4 regions of the Streptomyces sp. NPDC007896 genome follow, and region 4 is predicted to be linked to each of the others. Evidence: riboswitches for the same ligand, from Rfam matches in the RefSeq annotation. Region 4 holds a riboswitch; each other region holds the start of a gene.
The links. A riboswitch is a leader RNA that binds a small molecule or an ion and turns the genes downstream of it on or off. The one in region 4 is predicted to bind cyclic di-AMP.

Region 1: linked by a shared signal. The riboswitch ahead of ACFZDJ_RS40340 (transglycosylase family protein) and the one ahead of ACFZDJ_RS38335 (NlpC/P60 family protein) in region 4 are both predicted to bind cyclic di-AMP.
Region 2: linked by a shared signal. The riboswitch ahead of ACFZDJ_RS46120 (peptidoglycan DD-metalloendopeptidase family protein) and the one ahead of ACFZDJ_RS38335 (NlpC/P60 family protein) in region 4 are both predicted to bind cyclic di-AMP.
Region 3: linked by a shared signal. The riboswitch ahead of ACFZDJ_RS45155 (M23 family metallopeptidase) and the one ahead of ACFZDJ_RS38335 (NlpC/P60 family protein) in region 4 are both predicted to bind cyclic di-AMP.

The regions. Positions count from the first base shown of each region.
Region 1 covers NZ_JBIBKX010000016.1:103,237-107,139, reverse strand. The annotation lists gene ACFZDJ_RS40350 (cytochrome P450) at 1-709, shown strand, start outside; gene ACFZDJ_RS40345 (transglycosylase family protein) at 881-1,903, shown strand; cyclic di-AMP (ydaO/yuaA leader) riboswitch at 2,087-2,250, shown strand; gene ACFZDJ_RS40340 (transglycosylase family protein) at 2,255-2,974, shown strand; gene eno (phosphopyruvate hydratase) at 3,326-3,903, shown strand, end outside.
Region 2 covers NZ_JBIBKX010000022.1:47,690-51,592, forward strand. The annotation lists gene ACFZDJ_RS46115 (hypothetical protein) at 1-935, opposite strand, end outside; gene ACFZDJ_RS46120 (peptidoglycan DD-metalloendopeptidase family protein) at 1,181-2,173, opposite strand; cyclic di-AMP (ydaO/yuaA leader) riboswitch at 2,176-2,334, opposite strand; gene ACFZDJ_RS46125 (alpha-galactosidase) at 2,636-3,903, opposite strand, start outside.
Region 3 covers NZ_JBIBKX010000021.1:22,015-25,917, reverse strand. The annotation lists gene ACFZDJ_RS45175 (dihydrofolate reductase family protein) at 1-170, shown strand, start outside; tRNA gene ACFZDJ_RS45170 (tRNA-Met) at 244-317, shown strand; gene ACFZDJ_RS45165 (hypothetical protein) at 485-676, shown strand; gene ACFZDJ_RS45160 (SpoIIE family protein phosphatase) at 739-1,956, shown strand; cyclic di-AMP (ydaO/yuaA leader) riboswitch at 2,213-2,370, shown strand; gene ACFZDJ_RS45155 (M23 family metallopeptidase) at 2,382-3,419, shown strand; gene ACFZDJ_RS45150 (aldo/keto reductase) at 3,478-3,903, shown strand, end outside.
Region 4 covers NZ_JBIBKX010000015.1:10,635-14,537, reverse strand. The annotation lists gene ACFZDJ_RS38345 (response regulator transcription factor) at 1-236, opposite strand, end outside; gene ACFZDJ_RS38340 (diacylglycerol kinase family protein) at 439-1,800, shown strand; cyclic di-AMP (ydaO/yuaA leader) riboswitch at 1,916-2,086, shown strand; gene ACFZDJ_RS38335 (NlpC/P60 family protein) at 2,143-3,711, shown strand; gene ACFZDJ_RS38330 (hypothetical protein) at 3,878-3,903, shown strand, end outside.

The sequences.
Region 1 (3,903 bases), on a different contig from region 4:
GCGGTCGGTCAAGAAGATGCGCGGGTATCTGCTCGAGCTCATTCACAAGAAGCGGGGAGGCCTTCCGGATACGCCCGCGCCCGGTGAGGACCTCATCTCCGGCCTGATCCGCGCGTCCGACCACGGCGAGCACCTCACGGAGAACGAGGCCGCCGCCATGGCCTTCATCCTGCTCTTCGCCGGGTTCGAGACGACCGTCAATCTCATCGGCAACGGCACGTATGCCCTACTCACCCACCCCGAGCAGCGCGCGCGCCTCCAGAAGTCCCTCGCCGCCCATGAACGCGAACTCCTCGAGACCGGCGTCGAGGAACTCCTGCGTTATGACGGGCCCGTGGAACTGGCCACGTGGCGGTTCGCCACCGCGGCCGTCCGCATCGGCGGTCAGGACATCGCACCGGGCGACCCCGTCCTCGTGGTCCTCGCGGCTGCGGACCGTGACCCCGCGCGGTTCGAACGGCCGGACACGCTCGACCTCTCCCGCCGTGACAACCAACACCTCGGCTACGGCCACGGCATCCACTACTGCCTCGGCGCCCCGCTCGCCCGGCTGGAGGGCCAGACCGCGCTCGCCACTCTCCTCACCCGTCTCCCCGACCTTCAACTCGCGGGAGATTCGACCGATTTGCGCTGGCGTGGCGGGCTCATTATGCGCGGATTGCGCACGCTTCCAGTGGAGTTCACGCCTCCGGTACCGGTCTCGCGATAGCGGGCGACCATACACCCGCGGGCGCGGAAACCTGACGCACTCTCAACTCTGTGATCTTCACGTGATCTACGCTGCATCGACTTGTGACAAGCGTTCGGGTGCGGATACGTTCACTCGTCAACGCGACTCACACGTCGCGTAGTCACCTGCTGTCACGCGAAAGGCTTCCGCATGCTCTCCGGGAACGGCCGCCATCGTCGCCCCCGTCAGGCCCCGGCCCTCATCGTCGCGGCAGGAGTGACCGGATCCGCCATCGCGATCCCGTTGCTCGGTGCCACCAGTGCGAGCGCGGCCGACGGCACCACGTGGGACCGGGTCGCCGAGTGCGAGAGCGCCGGCCAGTGGAGTGCCGCCAGCGGCAACGGGTACTACGGCGGACTCCAGATCAGCCAGGCGGACTGGGAGAAGTACGGCGGTCTCACCTACGCGTCGAGCGCCGACGAGGCCAGCCGCTCGCAGCAGATAGCCATCGCCGAGAAGCTCCTCGACGACCAGGGCCTCACCCCCTGGCCGACCTGTGGACCGCTCTCCGGGCTGAGCAAGAACTCGGGCGACATCCTGGTCGACACGGGCGTGGCGAACGATTCGCCCAACGGATCGAATTCATCTGGTTCGTCCAGTTCATCCAGTTCATCCAGTTCATCCAGTTCGTCCGCGACTTCGACTCCGTCCGCCTCGTCCGGCTCGACGTCCGATTCGTCTTTGTCTGACTTGTCTTCGTCTGGTTCGTCCTCGAAGGCGACCGGGAACGCGACCAAGAACACGACGAAGGCCGACACCGGCGGCGATCAGGGAGCGGACAACTCCGACACGGAATCGACCAAGGGCGACAACTCCGGCAACTCCCGCCAGAGCGACGGCTCTTCCGGTACGTCCGAGAACGCGACGGCCGGCGCCGGGCGCCACCGCGGCGACAACGCGAACGAGAACACCACCGACAGCGCCGTGGACGGCCGTACCGACGACCCCTCAGGGCGGCACGCCTCGCGCGGCGTCGGCGCTTCCCGTGATGTCGTCGACGGCTCCTACGTCGTGCGCGCCGGAGACAATCTCTGGACCATCGCGGACGCCCTCGACCTCGAAGGCGGATGGGCCGAGCTGTACGACGCGAACAAGAAGACGGTCGGCGTCGACCCGAACCTCATCCTCCCCGGTCAGAGCCTTGCAGTTGGTGCTGAATCGGGCGAAAAGTAGGGGCAGTTCGCGTCATGGTTCGCTGTGTAATGTCCGGTTTGGCGCGAGTGAGAGATGGATCTCAAAGGCCCTGATCGTCTTTGGAATTCAGCCGATCGACTGCTTACGGTCATGACCGCTCGCCACAGCGGGCCCCGACGGTCGCCAACGCCGAATCCTGCCAACGGCCGTACGGGAACAGTCGACGCGTCAGCGCCGTAGGCAGGAGCGGGGGACCCAAGGTAAGTGCCGCACCCGGTAGTTGACCGGGAGTGGCTTGGGGTGAAGCCGAGCGCTCAGAGCGCACGGCCGGGCACTCACCCGCCCGAACCCGACAGCTCACCTCGCAGGCGTCGGTGAGGGGATCTCTCCATGCTGTTTTCCAGCAAGGGCAAGCACCGCCGTCCGACCGTTTTCAACCGGACGACCCGTGTCGCCACGCTCGCCGGTGTCACCGGTGTCGCCATCGCCGCTCCGCTGATGGCGGCCGGCAGCGCCTCCGCGGCCACCGCCTCCGAGTGGGACGCCGTCGCCCAGTGCGAGTCCGGCGGTAACTGGTCCATCAACACCGGCAACGGCTACTACGGCGGTCTGCAGTTCTCGGCCTCCACCTGGGCCGCGTACGGCGGCACCGCGTACGCCGCGACCGCCAACCAGGCCTCCAGGTCGCAGCAGATCACCATCGGCGAGAAGGTCCTCGCCGCCCAGGGCAAGGGCGCCTGGCCGACCTGTGGCACGGGCCTGTCGGGCGCCGCGTACACCGGCGGTGCGAGCGCCCCGTCGACCTCGTCTTCCTCGAACAGCTCCTCGTCGAACAGCTCGCCGAGCACCAGCGCCGCCACCCGCTCGACGGACACCGCGGCCTCCCGTTCGGCGTCCCGCCCGGCCGCCGAGAAGACCGTCTCCACCCCGACCGGCAAGAAGGTCAAGAAGGGTGACGGCGAGTACAAGGTCGTCAAGGGTGACAGCCTCAGCTCGATCGCCGAGAAGAAGAAGGTCAAGGGCGGCTGGCAGCAGCTGTTCAAGCTGAACAAGGACATCGTCGACGACGCCGACTTCATCTACCCGGGTCAGCGGCTTCACCTCGGCTGATGATCGGCAGCTTCGCCTCAGCTGAATGACAGGTCCCTCATAAAAGGGGTCTCCACGCTGGAGACCCCGATGAGGGTCACCCCCGTCCCCACGGGCCCCCCGCTCCGGTGCGTGTTCCCCCGTACGCGCCGGAGCGGGGTTTTTCGTATCCGGCGTTTCGTGCCCGGCGTTTCGTGCCGAGCGTTTTGTACCCGGATTTCGGTACCCGTTTTTGTTCCGTTCTGGAACAATGTGTACGTTCAGTTCTGCCCAAGGGGTGGGCGACCGGCTGGCCGATCCCCCCGAGGCGGTTAGGCTCATGTCGCGAAGCCATCACAGGCTCCGCGTACCCGCGTCACATCCCAGAAGGAGATGCTCGTGCCGTCCATCGACGTCGTCGTAGCCCGGGAAATCCTGGACTCCCGAGGCAACCCCACGGTCGAGGTCGAGGTCGGCCTCGACGACGGCAGCACGGGTCGTGCCGCCGTTCCGTCCGGCGCTTCCACCGGCGCCTTCGAGGCCATCGAGCTGCGTGACGGTGACCCCAACCGTTACGGCGGCAAGGGTGTCGAGAAGGCCGTCCTCGCCGTCATCGAGCAGATCGGCCCGGAGCTCGTCGGTTACGACGCCACCGAGCAGCGCCTGATCGACCAGGCGATGTTCGACCTGGACGCCACCGACAACAAGGGCTCGCTCGGCGCCAACGCCATCCTCGGCGTCTCGCTCGCCGTCGCGCACGCCGCCTCCGAGGCGTCCGACCTCCCCCTCTTCCGCTACCTGGGCGGCCCGAACGCGCACCTGCTGCCCGTTCCGATGATGAACATCCTGAACGGCGGCTCGCACGCCGACTCCAACGTGGACATCCAGGAGTTCATGATCGCCCCGATCGGCGCGGAGTCCTTCTCCGAGGCCCTGCGCTGGGGCGCCGAGGTCTACCACACCCTCAAGAA
Region 2 (3,903 bases), on a different contig from region 4:
GCGATCTCGTCCTTGCCGTCCTGGTCGACGTCGACGGTCCGGATCTGGTGGAAGCTGGTGGCGCCGCTGCCGGCCGGGACGACGTACTTCCAACGCCGTCTCAGATCCGTGCCGTTGAAGTCCCAGGTCTGGAAGAGGATCCGGAAGGCTCCGCGCTTGGCACCGACCCGGGTGACCAACTTCGTGACGAGGCTGGGGTGTACGCCGTCCAGGTACGCGATGCCGAAGTGCCCGCCGGAGGGGCCGCCGGCGACCAGGTCGTCGGGCACGGGCTGCCGGGTGCACTCGAGGCCCGTCTCCCCGTCGATCACCGAAATGAACTGGTTGGCGGGCGAGTCGGCGGTCACCTTCGCTCCGTCCGCGAAGGTGGTCCCGTCGGCCGTGTGCACCAGCACCTCGGCCCTGCCGTCGCCGTCGAGGTCGTACACGGTGACGTTGTCGTCGTTGCGGTAGCCGCCGATCGCCGTCGAGCCGCTGATCGCGGCGGGCGCGTCGACGGCGGCCAGCGGAATCTCGGCGTAGCCCTTCGCGAAGTCGAGCGCCGCCGAACTCGGCTTTCGCTCATGGCCGTTGACGACGGCACGCACGGCGTACGTGCCGGTGCCCCGGCTGTCGTCCTGGTATGTGGTCGAGCGGATGACCGGCGCCCGGTTGAGCCGTCGTCCGCCCTTGTACACGTTGAACGCGATCGCGTCCCCGGTGGGGGTACCCCCTGTTCGAGCGGAGCCGAGAACTTGGGGGAGCGCGTACTCCGTGCCGAGTAACCGCCAGCTCAGGAAGGTGCCCTTGCCGGAGGGGACGGCGACCAGGCCGCGGTCCAGTCTCTCCACGATCCGGCGCGGCGGCGGATGCTGTTCGGTGGCGTGCGAGGGCGCGTCGACCGGTCCGGCCAGCAGCGCGGCGGCGGCGGTGACGCCGAGTCTTCGAGGTCTCACGATGGCGGGCTCCTTGCGGTGGCGACGACGGCCGCGATGCCGTCGCCGAAGACACAGAAAGCGCTTACGGAGATCACTGTGGAGTCACCCTCGCACCGTGTCGACACCTCGTGCGCCGGTGCCACAAGACCGCAATGTGCCGATCATGAAATGACCACGCCGGGACGCGCGGAGAAACGCCGAGGGCCGGACCTCCGCGATCGCGGAGGTCCGGCCCTCGAAGGTCGTGAAAGACGCGGCGGACGTCAGCCGACGGCGACACCGTGCGAGCGCAGGTACGCGACCGGGTCCACGTCCGAGCCGTAGTTCGGGGTGGTGCGGATCTCGAAGTGCAGATGCGGACCGGTGACGTTGCCGGTCGCGCCGGAGAGGCCGATCTGCTGGCCCTCGGTCACGGTCTGGCCCGCCGAGACCGACAGGGCGGACATGTGGGCGTACTGCGAGTACCGGCCGTCGGCGTGCTGGATGACGACCTGGTTGCCGTACGCGCCGCCCCAGCCGGCCGAGACGACGGTGCCGGCGGCGACGGCCTTGATGGTGGTGCCGGTCGGGACCACGAAGTCCACGCCGGTGTGGTAGCCGCTGGACCACATGCTGCCGGCGACCTTGTAGCCGGTGCCGATGGTGGCGCCCTCGACCGGCAGGGTGTAACCGGTGTTGCCGGCGGTGCCGGTGGCCTGGGTGGCCGCGGCCTGGGTCTTGGGCGCGTCCGCCGCGCTGGACGACTCGGTGGCCGGCTGCGCCGACGACCGCGTGGCCGTCTTGGCGGACGACTGCGTGGACGACTTGGCCGATGGCTTGGTCGACGGCTTGGTGTTGTCGGTCGACGCGGCCTTCTCGCCGATCGCGAGCTTCAGGCCGGGGTGGATCAGCGAGGGGTCGCCGCCGATGGCCTGGCGGTTGTCGGAGTAGAGCTTCTGCCAGCCGCCGCTGAGGTGCTGCCGCTCGGCGATCTTGGCGAGCCAGTCGCCTGCCTTCACCGAATAGGTCTTCGTCGCGGCCGTGGAGGCCGTAGCGGTCTTTTCCGAAACCGTCGCGGACTTTTTGGAAACCGTCGCGCCGGAAATCGTCGCGGTCTTTTCCGGAGTGGACGAAACCGCGACTGTCGGCGTCACGGCATGGGCACCGGCGGCCCCCATCAGCGGCAGCGCGAGCGCGGCGCCACCGGTTCCGGCCACGGCGATCGAGCGGGAGAAACGCTGGGACTTGGGGCGGCGGTGCTTACCCTTCGCGGGCATGAAGAATTCCTCTCCGGCGCCTGCGAGGTGAGCTGTCGGGTGCGGGCTGGAGATGCCCGGCCACGCGGCTGCGCGGCTTTACCCCTAGCCGTTCCGGAGACCGGAACAGGCGTGGTACCTGTGGGTCCCCCGCTCCTGCCGGTTACCGGTGGGTGTGCGGATACCGGGCGGCGGCAGGATTGGGCGTCCGTCCGGATTGAGGGCGAACGTAAGCGAGATGGGGGCGCATCGCCAACCATGTGGCTTTTCTGTGCGCGTGCCCCCCTTGATCCATGCCGGAATTCCGGTCACCCTCCGTGGACAATGATCTCCCCCGTCCCGCAAACCGCCAGGAAATTCGGGCCGATTGAGAAAGCGGGACCGCAACGCATCGTCACGAATATGACGCTGCTCACGCACATCGCACCACGGTCCTTTATTCCAGGGCCAGTTGGAATGAAGGCATCAATACGGACAGAACACTCACATGCGACGCAGCCGGATAACTGCCGCATCGAAGTCCCCACGCAGCTCCGTCCGCAACCCGTGATGCAACAGCACCGCACCCCGGTGCACTTCGCCCGTTTCACAGCATTCGTACGCGGCGCTCGGATCCAGCCCGCGCAGCCGGAGCGGGGCGACCGGCTCGCCGTGGTGCTGGGCCTGGAGCAGGGCGAGGACGACGGTCTCGTCGCCGTGCACGTACTGCACCGCGCTCAGGCCGCCGCCTGGAGGCCGCAGCCGGTAGAGGTCGCCGCGCTGCACGACCGGCCGGATCTCCTTGTAGCGCTCCACCCACTCCCGCGCCTCGGCGAGCTCCACCTCGCTCCAGTCGGCCAGGTCACCGCCGACCCCGAGGACCCCGGCCATGGCGCTCACGAACCGGAACCGCAGCGAGCTGATCCGTCCGTTGAGCTGCGCGTTCGGACTGTCCGTGACCCAGGCGGCCATGATCCGGGCCGGGTGGATCTGGCTGAAGCCGTGCTGGATGGCGAGCCGGTCGAGCGGGTCGGTGTTGTCGGAGGTCCACACCTGGTCCGTGCGCGCCATGACGCCGAGGTCGATCCGGCCGCCACCGCCCGAACAGGACTCGAAGGCGACCCCGGGGTGCTCGGCGCGCAGCCGGTCCAGGAGTCCGTACAGGGCCTCCACGTGCTCGACCCACAGCTTCTGCGGGTACGGCTCACCGGGCCAACCGGCGTCCGTGAAGCAGCGGTTGAAGTCCCACTTCACATAGTCGATCGGGGCACTCGAGAGCAGACTGTCGAGCTGCTCCCACAGGTACTCCTGGACGTCGGGGCGGGCGAGGTTGAGTACGAGCTGGTTGCGGAACTCCGTCCTGGTCCGCCCCGGCTGGAACTGCACCCAGTCGGGGTGCGCGCGGTACAGCTCGCTGTCAGGATTGACCATCTCCGGCTCGACCCAGATCCCGAACTGCATGCCGAGCGCGTGCACGTCGTCGGCGAGCGGCTTCAGTCCCTGCGGGAAGCGGTCCGGGTTGGGGGTCCAGTCGCCGAGCCCTGCGCGGTCGCTCGTCCGCGCCCCGAACCACCCGTCGTCGACGACGAACAACTCGACGCCCATCTCCGCGGCCCGCCGGGCCAGCTCCCGCTGCCGCTCCTCGGAGATGTCGAAGTGGGTGGCCTCCCAGGAGTTGAAGAGCACCGGCCGGTCCTGGTCCGCGTCCGGGATCACGTACGCGCGCTGGTACGCGTGCCACGTCCGGCTCGCCGCGCCGAAGCCGCCGTCGC
Region 3 (3,903 bases), on a different contig from region 4:
TCGACGCGGGGGTACGGCGGGTGGTCACCGCGTGGCGCGAGCCCGACACGTTCGTGACGGGGGCCGACGGGAACGGTCTGCTCGTGGCCGCGGGGGCGGATGTCGTCGTACTGCCGGAGTTCGAGGAGCGGGCCGTGGCGCCCAATCGGCACCTTCTCGCGGCCGGGTAGGGGCGGCCCCGCGGTCGTCCGCGAAAAGCCTGGTGAATCGGGCCCCGCGGATGGCGTACACTAATTTCAACGACGCGGGGTGGAGCAGCTCGGTAGCTCGCTGGGCTCATAACCCAGAGGTCGCAGGTTCAAATCCTGTCCCCGCTACTGAAGGCCAAGGGCCGGAACTCGGAAACGAGTTCCGGCCCTTGGTTTTTCCCGTTTGCCGTCCCGGGTTTCTTGCCGTCCCGGGCTTCCCGCCGCCCGGCTTTCCTGTTTGCCGTCCCGCCCCGATTTTCCCTGCCGACCCGACTTTCTGTAGTCTTCCGCTCACTATGAGTTGTCCTCGGTGGCTGGTCCGGCGCGCGCCGGCGCTCGCGCTGCTGCTCGCCGCGTGCGCGCTGTTCCTCGGGGTCTGCCACGGCGGTCATGACTTCGTGCCGGACGGCGGGACCGTCGTCGCCCCGGCCGGGCACCACCACGGGCGCGGCGGAGCCGGCGGCGTCCGGTGGTCGGGCTCGGACTGACGCATCCCCCGGTCGGCCCCTCACCACTCGCCCCCCGCCCCCGCGCCGGGAAGCCTGGACGGGTGGGGCAGCAGCGAGGAGGCGCGCAGCGGGCCGAGGAGCCGAACGACGAGCCGAACGACCGGTCCGGTGGGCGATCGCCCGGGGTCCCCGTGCCCGATCCGGGGCTGGGGGACGAGCCGGTGCCCCGCCCGGCCGAGGCGGACCGGAGCCGGATCTCCTGCGCGCGAAACCTCGCCCGGGTGCTGCCCGCGCTGCTCATCCTGGTCGGCGCGTTCTACGACTACTTCACCCCGATGGCCTTCACCGCGGGCCCCCTCTTCACGGCCGCGCCGCTCGTGGCCGCCCCGCTCTTCTCGCTGCGCGGCACCGTGCTCACCGGCATCGCGGCGCTCGTCGCGGTGCTCACGATCCACATCCGGCTCGGCATCGTCTTCAAGGTGGACGCGCTCACGCAGGTCGCCACCGTGGCGACCGTCGGCGTGCTGGCCGTGCTCATCAACATCCTCGTCCGTCGCACCGACGAACGACTGGCCTCGGCCCACCAGATCGCCGAGGCGGCCCAGCGTGCCGTCCTGCCGGAACCCGACCGGCGGATCGGCGGCCTCGACGTCGCGGCGCGCTACGAGGCCGCGCAGGCGGGCGCGTTCATCGGCGGCGACCTGTACGCGGTGCAGGACTCCCCGCACGGTGTACGGCTGGCGGTGGGCGACGTACGCGGGAAGGGCATGGAAGCGGTGGCCGCCGTCGCGGTGCTCATCGGGGCGTTCCGGGAGGCGGCCGAGCAGGAGGCCACGCCGGAGGCGGTCGCGCAGCGGCTGGAGCGGGCGCTGGTCCGCGAGGGCACCCGGCGCAAGGGCCTCGACGCCTTCGAGGGGTTCACCACCGCCGTCCTCGCGGAGATCACGCACGAGGGCGGCCTCGTACGGATCGTCAACCGTGGCCACCCGCCGCCGCTGCTCCTGCACGCGGACGGAACGCTGGTCACGCTCGCCGCCGCGAACCCCGCACTGCCGCTCGGCATGGGCGAGTTGGGCAGCTGGCCGGACCGTGCGCAGGAGGCGCGCTTCCCGCACGGGGCCACGCTCCTCTTCCACACGGACGGACTGTCCGAGGCCCGCGACGCGCAGGGGCGCTTCTACGATCCGGCCGCGCGTCTGGCCGGACGGACCTTCCCCGGCCCCGACGTCCTGCTGGCCACGCTCTCGGAGGAGGTCCGGCGGCACACGGGCGGCGCACTGACGGACGACATGGCACTGCTCGCCGTACGGCGGCCGTAGTCACGGGAAGGGGCGTTCTTGATCGTTGTCACGAGGGGTGATCGGTCGATGTCCCTCCGCATAACAACTGACGCACCGTCAAATAACTGCCGGGTAGGAGGGTGCGGTCAACTCGCCCGATTTCCGCCGCTCATGGCCGGTAAGTCCTGGCCAAAAGTGGTTAATGATCAGTACGAACAGCTTGGAATCCGGTACCCGTGTCTATTAACGTTCGATAACGCAGCGCGGTCGTCCCAGCCGTCACAAGAGTCGGCTCCGTGCGCACGCGCCGAATCCCGCAAGGGAACCGGGGAACCACCAACTTGGGGTGAATCGAGCGTCTTTCGCGGTGGAGACACCGTGGGTTGACGCGCGTAGGAGACCTTCCTGCTCCGAACCCGTCAGCTAACCCGGTAGGCGAGAAGGAAGGAAAGGAGCACGCCCACGTGGCGTCCAACCGGCCCGCCCAGCCCACTTCGTTCCCGCCGAACGACACCCAGACTTTTGGCTACGCCTACGGCAAGGACGAGGGCCCCTGGGAGGAGTGGAACCCCACCGAGGATTCCATCCGCCCCCTCCGCGGCCGGCACCGCGTCTCCAAGCAGCGCGGCGGGGGACTCGCCCGCAGCTCCACGGTCCTGGGCGTCGGCGTCATCGCCGCCGTCGGTGCGGGCGGCATGGCCACCGCGGCGCCCGGCAAGCCGCCGGTGTCCATCTCGCTGCCCGACCTCTCCTCGGTCACCCAGTCCGCCAAGGCGCTGATATCCGACGGCGGTTCCAGCACGCCGAAGGGCTCCGCCACCCCGCTCACCAGCGCCGGCGTGACCAGCGCCGACGCCGCGCAGGGCAACAAGGACGCGGGCGAGGCACTGCGCGCCCGCATCATCCTGCAGGCCGAGTCGCAGCAGGACCAGGTCGACAAGGCGGCCCAGGCCGCCGCCGAGTCCGCCGCGGCGAAGAAGGCGGTCGCCCTGGCCGCCAAGCAGAAGGACGACGCCGAGGCCAAGGTCGCCGCCGCGAAGAAGAAGGCGGACGAGGACGCCAAGCAGAAGGCCGAGGCCGCGCGCCTCGCCGAGCTCGCCAAGAGCTACTCGCTGCCCACCTCCTCGTACACCCTGACCTCCCGCTTCGGCGACGCCGGTTCCATGTGGTCCTCCGGGTACCACACCGGCCTCGACTTCGCGGCCCCCACCGGCACGCTGATCAAGGCCATCCACAGCGGCACGATCACGGAGGCGGGCTGGGCCGGCTCGTACGGCTACCGCACCATCCTCACCCTCGACGACGGCACGGAGCTGTGGTTCTGCCACCAGTCGTCCATCAGCGTCAGCGTCGGGCAGAAGGTGGCCACCGGCGACGTCATCGGGCGTGTGGGCGCGACCGGCAACGTGACCGGGCCGCATCTGCACCTGGAGGTTCACCCGGGCGGCGGCAGCGCGATCGACCCGATGGCGTGGCTGCAGAGCAAGGGCCTCAACCCCTGATCGTTCCCGGGGGCCGTGTGCGGAATACGGCAGTCCGGTACGGCTGTTGAAATAAAGCATGACTTCTCTCCGCAAACTCGGCTCCTCCGACCTCGAGGTCTTCCCGCTCTCCCTCGGCGGCAACGTCTTCGGCTGGACAGCCGACGAGGCGCAGTCCTTCGCCGTGCTCGACGCGTACACGGCCGGGGGCGGCAACTTCGTCGACACCGCCGACGGCTACTCCGCGTGGATCGCCGGCCACACAGGCGGTGAGTCGGAGACGATCATCGGCAAGTGGTTCGCCGCGCGCGGCAACCGCTCCGACGTGGTCCTCGCCACCAAGGTCAGCACCCACCCCGAGTACAAGGGCCTGTCCGCGACGAACATCAGGGCCGCCGCCGACGCCTCGCTGCGCCGCCTCGGCACGGACTACATCGACCTCTACTACACCCACTTCGACGACACCTCGGTGCCGGTCGAGGAGATCATCGGCGCGCTGGACGAA
Region 4 (3,903 bases):
GGTACGTCGTTGTCCTCGTCCCGCAGTGTCCTGCACACCTCGATGCCGCTGAGGTCGGGCATCGAGATGTCCAGCACGATCACGTCCGGCGGTGTCCGCCGGGCCACCGCCAGGGCCGGCCGGCCCCCGTCGGCCAGGTCCACGGTGAATCCGCCGAGCCTCAGTCCGCGCTCCAGCGAGCGGCGGATCGCCGCGTCGTCGTCCACGACCAGGACACGGCCGCGCTGCCCACTCATCACCACTGCCCTCCCCGCCACACCCCGGCGCACCGCCGGGGCTCGCCGCCGCCCATCGTGCATCAGCCGCGACGGTCCCGGCCCCGAGGGGTCGACCAAGGGATCGGTGAGAATCGCCCGGGCCGGCCCTGGTTGGCGTGTGTCCTCCCGGAGCGTGGCGGTTGCGCGGGGCCTGACCCGGCGGTTGCATACGACTGTGTCGATGGGTGCGGATGCGAGCGGGCAGGTCGGCCACGGGAAACGGTGGGCGGCCAGGGCCGCGCTGGTCGCGGCGGCGCTGGCGGTTCTCCTGCCGCTCGGTTACGGAGGCGTGGACGGCTTACTGCTGCTCCTGGCCGCGCTCCTCGGCGTGGCCGTCACGGCGGCGGCGCTGTGGTGGGCGCTGACCCGGCGCGGCCCGCTCCGCTGGGTGGCGGCCGTACTGGCGGCCGTCGCGCCCGGCGCCGTGCTCACCCTGTTCGCCGTGGCCGGCCTGCTCTGGGCCGTCCCCGTGTCCCTGGCGCTGTGGACCGTGGCCGTCTGGAGCGGCCGGTACGCCCTGCGGAGCGACCGGACGCGCCCCTCGCGCCCGAAGGAACGCAGGGCACCGCCGCCGCGGCGCCCCTTCCTCCTCATGAACCCGCACTCCGGCGGCGGCAAGGTGGCGAAGTTCGGGCTGCGGGAGAAGGCGGAGCGGCTCGGCGCGCAGGTCGTGCTCCTCGACCCGGAGAAGCACCAGGACGTCACCGCGCTGGCCCGGGCCGCCGTCGCGGACGGCGCGGATCTGCTGGGCGTCGCCGGCGGTGACGGTACCCAGGCGCTGGTCGCGGCCGTCGCCGCCGAACACGGTCTGCCGTTCCTGGTGGTCTGCGCCGGCACCCGCAATCACTTCGCCATGGACCTCGGCCTCGACCGCGACGACCCGGCGACCTGCCTGGACGCCCTCACCGACGGCGTCGAACTCCGCGTGGACCTCGGCTTCGCCGGCGGTCACCCGTTCGTCAACAACGCCTCCTTCGGCGCGTACGCGGCGGTCGTCCAGAGCCCCGCGTACCGCGACGACAAGATCGGCACCATCCTGGACCTCCTGCCCGACCTGCTCACCCGCCAGCGCGGGCCGCGGCTGACCGCCCGCGCCGCGGACACCACACTCGACGCCCCGCAGGCCGTGCTGGTGAGCAACAACCCCTACCGCACCAACGATCCGGCCGGTCTCGGCCGCCGCGAACGCCTCGACTCCGGGCTGCTCGGCGTCCTCGGCATCACGGTGGACAGCGCGGCCGAGGCCGCCGCCCTCGTACTGGACCCCGCGCCGAACGGACTCGCGGTCCTGACCACCCGTGAGGTGGTCATCGACGCCGACCGCGCGGAGATCGAGGCCGGCATCGACGGCGAGGCCCTGGTCCTGCCCGCCCCGGTCCACTGCCACGTCGAACCCGGCGCTCTGCGCGTCCGCGTCCCCAGGGAACGGCCCGGTGTACCCGAGGCCCAACCCCCCTTGGACTGGCGCCGGTTGCGGACGCTCGCGGCGACCATGGGGCGCGCGGCGGTCGTACGACATCCTGGTCGCAGCCGGGACACGTAGACGAAGGTCACAATTACATATCGGACAGTTCGCGCTCCAATCTTCACACCAGGCACACAAATTGGCTAAGTTGGCGGCAGGCCGCACGACTCCCTCCGGCGAACCTCGCCGGGTCGCGCGACCTCCGCCGAATCCGATGCCCCCGCGGCAACCGGAACCAGGACCCAACCGACCTTGGGGTGAATCGGCCCAACTGCCCACTCGGGCAAGGGCCGTAGGGCATGCCTTCCGGAATCTTCCGCCCGAACCCGACGGCCGACCCGGTAGGCGGAGTACGGAAGGAGTACGGCTCCCATGGCGCCGGAACGAACCCCGCGCCCTGGAGGCGGCAGCCTCCCTGGCATGCCCGACTCCGCACGCGCGACGGCCGCCCTCAGTGGCGCGGACGGTCCGAGCCGCGAGGAGGTGCAGCAGCGGGTCAGCTCCCTCTACGACCAGGCCGAGAACGCCGTCGGGTTCGTCAACGGGACCCGCGCGATGACCACAGGGAGCCGAGGCCGCGTCAACCCGGCGCCGGAAACCGCGCGCAGGCGCCGCGACCCCGCCCTCGACGACATCACCAAGACCTGGTTCGACGCGGCGCGCACGCAACTGGGTCCGTCCGCACCGGCCAGGCTGCCGGCCGACCGGATGCCGAACCGCCCGGCCGAGGCGCGGCCCACGGGCCCGGCGAAGCGGCCGGAGGACGGGCTCAGCGACCGTGGGCGGGAGTTGACCGCCCGCCCCGTTCTGGAATTGACCGCAGGCCCCTCCGCCGAGGCGGCCGCCTGGCCCGTGGCCGAGTTGACGGCCAGGGCCGTCGCCGCGCTGCCGGCCGCGCCGGAGCCCGCGCCACAACCAGCGCAGGAGGCCGCCACGGCCCTGCTGCCCGCGCTGCCCGCCGGGCCGGGGCAGTCCTCGTTGAAGACGTCCAAGGAGAAGATCCAGCGGAAACTGGCGCTGGCCCGTGAGCTGGTGTCCAAGCACGCCGCACCGTGGAACCCCGGGCCCGCGGCGATCGAGTCACGTCCGGCCGAGGGTGTCTGGCCCACCCCGGAGGATCAGGCTCGTAACCAGGCGGCGGAGTGGCAGCGACAGCAGCCGACCCCGCTCGGCCCGGACATGTCCCTCGGTACCGGGATGCCACTCGGCGCGAACATGCCCATGGGTACGGGAATGCCGCTCGGCACGGACACGTCCATGGCTATGGGAATGCCACTCGGCACGGACACGCCCCTCGGCGCGGGCATGCCCCTGGCCGCGGGGATGCTTCCCGGCGCGGACATGTCCCTCGGCAGAGGCGTGCCGCTGGCTACGGACATGTCCATGGGTACGGGAATGCCCCTCGGCACCGACACGTCCATGGGTACGGGAATGCCCCTCGGCACCGACACGTCCATGGGTACGGGAATGCCCCTCGGCACCGACACGTCCATGGGTCTGGGGATGCCACTCGGCGCGGACATGCCCTTCGGTGCGGGGATGCCCCTGGCCGCGGGTGTGCCCGTAGGCACCGGCGCGGTCAACACGGTCAGCCCCGTCGGCGCGGTCGGCGCCGCGGAGTCGGCGTACGGCGGGAAGGCCGCCAAGGCCCTTGCCTTCGCCCGCACGCAGATCGGCAAGCCGTGTGTCTGGGGCGCGACCGGACCGGACTCGTACGACTCCGCCAGCCTCGTCCAGGCCGCCTGGAGGGCCGCCGGGGTCGCACTCCCGCGCACCGTGCACGGGCAGGCGACCGCCGGTGCGGCGATTCCCCTGACCGACATCCAGTTCGGCGACCTGATCTTCTTCCACGACAACGTCAGCCACGTCGGCTTCTACACCGGCAACGGCATGATGATCCACGCCCCCAGCCCGGGTGCCTCGATACGCGAAGAGTCCATCTTCTTCGCCGGACAGAAGGCGATCCACAGCGCGCTGCGCCCGGCGTGACGGACTGCGCCACATCGATCAAGACCCCAAAGCGCATATAAGGCACTGGAACGGCCGAAGTTTCGCAATAGGGGATGTACGTGATCCGTGCGGACCTCGCCGCCCGGGTCGCCACCTGCGCTGACCATACTGGGTGCGCACGCCGCCTCCCACCGCAAAGTGACTCATGCCCAAGCCTTCCACCGCCCGCGC